2 regions of the Streptococcus sp. KHUD_012 genome follow, and region 2 is predicted to be linked to the other one. Evidence: predicted binding sites of a transcription regulator. Region 2 holds the regulator's gene; the other holds the start of a gene.
The links. The regulator NrdR, encoded in region 2, represses ribonucleotide reductase genes. The targets are predictions, from matches to a motif close to ACACNATATATNGTGT.

Region 1 (4,217 bases), 830 kb from region 2:
GTGTGATTGGGTGGATAGAAGCAGATACGTCATTGATGTAGCTGATAGATCCATTTGGTGCGACAGCCAAGCGGTTTTGGTGGTAAAGACCATCTGCTTGAACTTTAGCACGCAGTTCTGCCCAATCCTCTGCACTTGGGATAAAGATATCTTTAAAGAGTTCTTTGACGCGATCAGATTTTGGTACAAATTCTCCAGTCATGTACTTATCAAAGTATCTACCGTTGGCATAATCAGATTTTTCAAAATTGTGGAAGGTAACACCACGTTCGCGCGCAATGTTATTTGATTCTACGAGAGTCCAGTAGTTCATGAGCATGAAGTAGATACTTGTGAACTCAACAGACTCAGGTGATCCGTATTCAATCAATTGTTGCGCAAGGTAGCTGTGAAGTCCCATTGCTCCAAGTCCGAACGAATGCGCCAGTTTATTTCCGTGGTCAATGGTTGGAACGGCCACGATATGAGAACTATCGGTAACGAAGGTTAAAGCACGAACCATGGCACGAATCGAACGTCCAAAATCAGGTGAAGTCATCATGTTAACTACGTTGGTTGAACCAAGGTTACATGAGACGTCTGTTCCCATTTGGACAAATTCTTGGGCATCGTTGATCAAGCTTGGTTCTTGAACTTGGAGGATCTCTGAACACAAGTTACTCATGATGATTTTTCCATCAACTGGGTTGGCCCGGTTAGCAGTATCGATGTTGACTACATATGGATAGCCAGATTCTTGTTGCAATTTAGAAATTTCAGTTTCCAAATCACGTGCCTTAATTTTTGTCTTGCGGATGTTTGGATTAGCAACCAACTCATCGTATTTTTCAGTGATGTCGATGTAGTTGAATGGTACTCCGTATTCACGTTCCACAGAGTATGGGCTGAAGAGGTACATTTCTTCATTTTTACGAGCCAACTCGTAGAACTTGTCTGGCACGACGACCCCAAGTGAGAGAGTCTTCACCCGAACTTTTTCATCAGCATTTTCTTTCTTAGTTGAAAGAAAGGCGATGATGTCTGGGTGGAAGACGTTGAGGTAAACCACCCCAGCCCCTTGGCGTTGTCCCAATTGGTTAGAGTAAGAGAAGCTATCTTCGAAGAGTTTCATAACTGGAACCACTCCAGAAGCGGCTCCTTCATACCCTTTGATTGGTGCTCCAGCTTCACGAAGGTTGCTGAGGGAAATCCCAACCCCACCACCGATACGTGAAAGTTGAAGGGCAGAGTTGATGGAACGTCCGATCGCATTCATATCATCGGTTACTTGGATCAAGAAACATGAAACCAATTCTCCACGGCGGGCACGTCCAGCGTTTAAGAAAGAAGGAGTAGCTGGTTGGTAGCGTTGGTGGATAATTTCGTTTGCGATGTCTCGCGCGATAGCTTCATTTCCATCAGCAAAATAGAGAGCATTGAAGAAGACACGGTCTTCCATGCTTTCAAGATAGTATTCTCCATCATTTGTTTTCAAAGCGTATTGGTTATAGAATTTGTAGGCCGCCATGAAGGACTTGAATTGGAAGTTTTGGTCTTTGATAAATTGGGCCAATTCCTCTAAAAATTCAGGACGGTATTTCTCGATAAAAGCTCTCTCAATGTAATTGTGCTCGAGAAGGTACTGAATCTTGTCTGTAATCGAGTCAAAGGCTTTAGTATTTGGTACAACATTTTCTTTAAAGAACGCATCCAAAGCTTCTTTATCTTTATGAAGCATGATTTGGCCGTTTACTGGACGGTTGATTTCATTGTTAAGACGAAAATACGTCACATCTTCAAGAGATTTTAATCCCATAATAATCCTTTTCTAGTTCAAAAAAATGAAGAGGAGAAGTCCTCTCTTTACAAGTAAAAAGTCTAGTGTTAGGTTGCTAACGCTAGACCCTATTTAAGCAAAATACTGTGTTTATTAAGAAAGTTTCTTCAACTTAGCTGGTTGAAAACCAGAAAATACTTCATCCGGTGTTTGAATTACTGGAGCAGCATTGAAGCCAAGGTTCTTAACATGCTCTACAAATTCTGGCTGTTCATCTAAGTTAATTTCGCGGTATTCCACATGATTGCTATCGAGGAATCGCTTGGTCATTTTGCATTGAACACAATTATTTTTTGAATAAATGGTTACCATTTCTTTTCCGTTCTCCTATCGAAATATAAATCTGTAAACAGTATAAACAAAATCCAGCAACTTGTCAACAAAATAAAACTAAATATTGTGCAAAGATATGAAATGGAGTTTTCAAAGCACAATATATTGTGGTGAGTGAAAAGTGTGAAAATCGAAGAAATGGGATAGGAATAGGCTTTAAAGCATCTTTAATTAGTTATAATTTTTTGGTGAATCAATATCCTGTGGTTCAAGAGCTTCTTTTCATTGAAAGCGGAGGAAAATGTTACTTATAATATAGTAGAAAATTGAAAAGATATTTTCTCTGTTCTTCAGGTGCTTCTTAAAATGTATCTAAATTGGGATTTTTCGCAGTCTTTTTCTGTAAGTCAGTGATAAAAATCTTGAAAAAAATTTCAAAAGATGATATAATACCAAATTGTAAGGGTTATCAAAAGGTAACTCAAAAACTATTTTTTAAAAGGAGAGTCCAATTATGGCTTCTAAAGATTTCCACATCGTGGCAGAAACAGGTATCCACGCACGTCCAGCAACTTTGTTGGTTCAAACTGCTAGCAAATTTGCATCAGACATCACTCTTGAATACAAAGGTAAATCAGTTAACTTGAAATCAATCATGGGTGTTATGAGCCTTGGTGTTGGTCAAGGTGCTGACGTTGTAATTTCTGCTGAAGGTGCTGACGCTGATGATGCAATCGCAGCTATTTCAGAAACAATGACTAAAGAAGGATTGGCTTAAAAATATGACAAAAATGCTAAAAGGAATTGCAGCATCTGACGGTGTTGCCGTTGCTAAGGCATATTTGCTCATTCAACCAGACTTATCATTTGAGACTGTTTCAGTCGAAGATACAAGTGCAGAAGAAGCTCGTTTGGATGCAGCTCTTGAAGCTTCACAAAACGAGCTTTCTCTTATTCGGGAGAATGCAGTAGCAAGCCTTGGTGAAGAAGCAGCGCAAGTTTTTGATGCGCATATGATGGTTCTCGCTGACCCTGAAATGATTGGTCAGATCAAAGAAACGATTCGTACGAAAAAAATCAATGCAGAGGCTGGCTTGAAAGAAGTCACTGACATGTTCATTGCAATCTTTGAAGGAATGGAAGACAATCCTTACATGCAAGAACGTGCAGCAGATATTCGTGACGTGACCAAACGTGTCCTTGCCAACTTGCTTGGTAAGAAATTGCCAAACCCTGCTTCTATCAATGAAGAAGCAATCGTGGTAGCGCATGACTTGACACCATCTGATACAGCTCAGTTGAACAAAAAGTACGTAAAAGCTTTTGTTACGAATATCGGTGGACGTACCAGTCACTCAGCTATCATGGCGCGTACACTTGAAATCGCAGCTGTTTTGGGTACAAATAACATTACAGAACTTGTCAAAGATGGTGATGTTTTGGCTGTTTCAGGGATCACTGGTGAAGTGGTGATCAACCCTACTGAAGAACAAATCGCAGCCTTCAAAGCAGCTGGTGAAGCTTATGCCAAACAAAAAGCTGAATGGGCTCTCCTTAAAGATGCTCAAACAGTGACTGCTGATGGAAAACACTTCGAGTTGGCTGCCAACATCGGTACCCCTAAAGACGTTGAAGGTGTAAACGATAATGGTGCAGAGGCAGTTGGTCTCTATCGTACAGAATTCTTGTACATGGATTCTCAAGACTTCCCAACAGAAGATGACCAATACGAAGCCTACAAAGCTGTTCTTGAAGGTATGAACGGTAAACCTGTTGTCGTTCGTACAATGGATATTGGTGGGGATAAAGAACTTCCTTACTTCGATCTTCCTAAAGAAATGAACCCATTCTTGGGTTACCGTGCTTTGCGTATTTCTATCTCTGAAACTGGTAATCAAATGTTCCGTACACAATTGCGTGCCTTGCTTCGGGCATCTGTCCACGGTAAATTGCGGATCATGTTCCCAATGGTTGCTTTGTTGACTGAGTTCCGTACAGCTAAAGGTATTCTTGAAGAAGAAAAAGCGAAATTGCTTGCTGAAGGTGTTGCTGTGGCAGATGATATCCAAGTAGGGATCATGATTGAAATCCCAGCTGCTGCGATGCTTGCGGACCAATTTGCTAAGGA
Region 2 (4,217 bases):
CATGAAAGGACAAGGTGTCCAAGCAATCTACGGACCTAAAGCTGACGTATTAAAATCTGATATCCAAGACGTTCTTGATTCAGGTGAAGTCATTCCTGAAACACTTCCTAGCCAAATGACAGCAGTTCAAAAAGCTGAAGCAACCTTTAAAGGTGTGACGGATGAAGTGCATTCCGTTGCAGATGGTAAAGTGATTAACATCGAAGATGTGAAAGATCCAGTCTTCTCACAAAAAATGATGGGTGACGGATTTGCGGTTGAGCCTGAAAATGGCCACATCGTTTCACCAATTGCTGGTAAAGTGACCAGCGTCTTCCCAACCAAACATGCCCTTGGTTTGGTAACAGATAATGGTTTGGAAGTCTTGGTTCATATCGGTCTAGATACAGTTAGTCTTGAAGGAAAACCATTCGAGGTTAAAGTTACTGAAGGTCAAACAGTTGCTGCTGGAGACCTCTTGGTAGAAGCAGACCTTGATGCGATCCGTGAAGCAGGTCGTGAAACTTCAACAATTGTTGTTTTCACAAATGCAGATGCAATTAAATCAGTTAAGGTCGAACATACTGGTAAATTGGCTGCAAATGCGCCTGTTGCAACAGTAGAATTATAAGAGATGTCGGCAAAGAAAACGAGGTTGGGGCAGTGTACCCGGCCTCTTGCCGTTTCTTGATTTGGAAAGAAGGAGAAATCAGGGGATGAAATTTTTAACATTAAATTCCCATAGTTGGATGGAAGAGAATGCCCAGCAAAAATTTGAGACCCTCAAGGAGCAAATTTTAGAAGCACAATATGATGTGATCTGTTTCCAAGAGGTCAATCAAGAAATGGCCTCAGAAACAGTCGAAACAGATGAGTATTATCAAGCTTTGCCATCATCTGTAGCCATTCACAAAGATCACTTTGTTCGCGTATTGGTAGAAGAGTTAGCTGCTCATGGACTCCACTATTATTGGACTTGGGCCTACAACCATATTGGCTATGATCACCTCAATGAGGGTGTGGCCGTTCTTTCGCGTCAACCCTTGAAGGCGGATGAGATTTTGGTATCCAATATGGATGACCCAACGGACTATCATACGCGTCGAGTGGCCGTTGCCCATACAAGTGTGGATGGCAAAGAAATTGCTGTTGCCAGCGTCCATCTTTCTTGGTGGGACAAAGGTTTCCAATTTGAGTGGCCACGCATTGAGAACTACTTCAGCCAAGTAGGCAAACCCTTTATTCTAGCTGGTGATTTCAATAATCCTGCTGGTCAAGAAGGGTATGAGACGATTCTATCCAGTTCCCTTAAACTTCAAGACAGCTTTATAGAAGCCAAAGAAACCAAGGGTACTTATACTGTAGGCCCTGGAATCGATGGCTGGACGGACAATCAAGTTCCATTGCGAATCGATTACATCTTTGCAAGTCCAGAATGGGACATCCAGCGTCTACATGTCATTTTTGATGGTCAAAACAAAGCCCATGTCAGTGATCACTATGGCTTAGAAGCTGAATTATCACTTTAATATAAATGGAGAGTCGAAAGGAAAACGATTTTATTCAATCGTCCTTCGACTCTTTTTTATGGATCAATGAGGAGCAAGCATAGGGGATTCTCCTGTTCTTCTGCTTTCTTTACGATTCAATTTATGGTAAAATGAAGTGTTAAAACAGTTTAAGGAGGTAGCAAATGCGTTGTCCAAAATGTGGTGGAAGTAAGTCTAGTGTGGTGGATAGTCGACAAGCTGAAGATGGGAACACCATCCGTCGTCGCAGGGAATGCGAAGAGTGCCATTATCGCTTTACTACCTACGAGCGAGTGGAAGAGCGGACCCTAGTGGTTGTCAAAAAGGATGGGACACGCGAGCAATTTTCTCGTGATAAAATCTTTAACGGTATTATCCGCTCGGCTCAAAAACGGCCTGTTTCTAGTGACGAAATCGAAGAAATTGTAAACCGAATAGAGCAAAAGGTTCGCAGCCAAAGTGATAATGAAATCAACAGTGAGTATATTGGTTCGTTGGTCATGGATGAGTTAGCAGATCTAGATGAGATCACCTATGTCCGTTTTGCTAGTGTTTACCGGAGTTTCAAGGATGTCGGTGAGTTAGAAACCCTCTTGAAACAAATTACGAAGGGAACCAAGAAGAAAAAGGAAAAATAGATGAAGCCCAATACGCCTTTCGCATTTTTAAAAAATAATCTTCTTCCACCGGCAGGGGCTGCATTGGAGCAGTATTACCTGCCTATTTTGGAGACGGAAACGGTAGCAGTTTATCGTTATCTGCTCGCCTCTTATGATCAGGGTGAAAAACAATATTTACTTGCTCAAATCCTCAATCACTTGAATATAGGATTTCCACAGTTGCTACTAGCCTTTGATCGCTTAATTGCTATGGGGTTGATCGATCTCTATGAGGAAGAAGTTGGGATCGCCATCCAATTACATGCTCCTCTTGCCTCAGAACAATTTTTTTCGAATGCTGTTTTTAAACGCTTGCTTGAAAAAAAGATTGGGGAAAAGGCCGTGGAGGATTTGCTCCCAGCACGCTCTTTAGGGACTAGACGGCAAGTGTCCTTCTCGCAAGTCTTTGGACTAGATGCTGGGGAGACGACCGTTCTTCCAAGTAAGAAACAGCAGTTTGATATGGAGATGTTTAAGCGAATGATGGGGCGTGATGGACTTCGTTTTGCGGATGAAGGAGAAGCAACCCTAGCTCTCTTTGCCATCGCAGAAGAGCAACAATGGACCTGGTATGAAACCTATCTCCTAGCAAAAGAAACGGCTGTAGACCGGATTGTCTCTCCAAAGAGAATGAAGCAAAAGTTGGCTCAGGCCAACCAAGAGCAACCCCGCATGTCCTATAGCCGTCAGGAAGAAACCATTCTGAGAGAAGCTAAGGCAAAATCCAGCCTACAATTTCTAGCGGAGATTAAGAAGGCACGCAATGCGACCATTACGCAGAGCGAACGCAAGACTTTATCCAAGTTAGCTGATCTAGGCTTACTAGATGAGGTGATCAATATTATCTTATTGTTGACCTTTAACAAGACCCAGTCTGCTAATCTCAATGAAAAGTATGCTTTGAAGGTAGGAAATGATTTTTCTTATCAAGGGGTCAACAGTGCAGAACTAGCGATTTTAAAAGTTCGAGAACGCCAGGAACAAGCTAAGTCTCAAGGAAACAAGGGGACGAGTCCTGCATCAGCCAAGAGCAAGCACAGCAATGTTCCCAAGTGGAGCCAACCAAACTATCAAAATCAAACCAGTCAAGCAGAAAAGGTGGATCTTGCTAAAGAGAAACAACGTCTGTTAGAAAAACTGAATCAAGGAGGTGAGTAGATGGAAAGTGTAGGTCAAACCATGTTTCATATGAATCGTGCGCGTCAATTTAACTATGAGGATTTGGTCGCACAGATCTTGGCAGACCAAGAAGTGGCTGCCTTTATCAAGGACCAGTCTTTGTCTGAACAAGAAATTCGACGTAGTATTTCAAAATTTAATCAATACATTAGTGAACGCAACCGTTTCTTATTGGGAGATCCGGATTATATTGCCAAAGGCTACAAACCCATCCTCACCATGAATGAAGGCTATGCGGATGTCGCTTATGAGGAGACGCCAGAGTTAATTGAAGCCCAAAAACGAGCTGCTATCAACCAACGTCTCAACTTGATCAATCTCCCTTCAACCTTGAAAGAAGCGAGTCTAGCCAAGGTAGAACTCGATGATAAGGGGCGATTTGAGGCCTTTGAAGAATTAGCCAATTTTGTGGCCAACTATCCAGAATATCAAAAGGGGATCTACCTCTATGGTGATTTTGGAGTAGGAAAGAGCTACATGATGGCAGCCTTGGCTCATGATTTATCCGAAAAACGTCAGGCCTCTACTACCCTACTTCATTTCCCAAGCTTTGCGATCGATGTCAAAAATGCCATCAGTTCAGGCTTGGTCAAAGAAACCGTCGATCAGGTGAAAAAAGCCGAAATTTTAATTCTCGATGATATCGGTGCGGAACAGATGTCAGCCTGGGTGCGAGATGAAATCTTACAGGTGATTTTGCAGCACCGAATGCAGGAAAATCTCCCAACCTTCTTTACTTCTAACTTTAATTTTGAAGAGTTGGAACGTCATTTTGCGGCTTCGCGCAATGGAGATGAAACCTGGCAGGCCAAACGGGTCATGGAGCGCGTGAAATTTTTAGCCAAGGAAATCCATCTGGAAGGAGTCAATC

Region 1: a site for NrdR is predicted at 2,245-2,260, ahead of nrdH (glutaredoxin-like protein NrdH). Genes of this name have one in related genera too.

The regions. Positions count from the first base shown of each region.
Region 1 covers NZ_CP159355.1:1,576,452-1,580,668, reverse strand. Annotated here, with positions in the region: gene nrdE (class 1b ribonucleoside-diphosphate reductase subunit alpha) at 1-1,795, opposite strand, end outside; gene nrdH (glutaredoxin-like protein NrdH) at 1,910-2,128, opposite strand; gene ABVF55_RS07625 (phosphocarrier protein HPr) at 2,604-2,867, shown strand; gene ptsP (phosphoenolpyruvate--protein phosphotransferase) at 2,872-4,217, shown strand, end outside.
Region 2 covers NZ_CP159355.1:749,546-753,762, forward strand. Annotated here, with positions in the region: gene ABVF55_RS03565 (PTS transporter subunit IIBC) at 1-610, shown strand, start outside; gene ABVF55_RS03570 (endonuclease/exonuclease/phosphatase family protein) at 696-1,508, shown strand; gene nrdR (transcriptional regulator NrdR) at 1,673-2,146, shown strand; gene ABVF55_RS03580 (DNA helicase) at 2,147-3,325, shown strand; gene dnaI (primosomal protein DnaI) at 3,326-4,217, shown strand, end outside.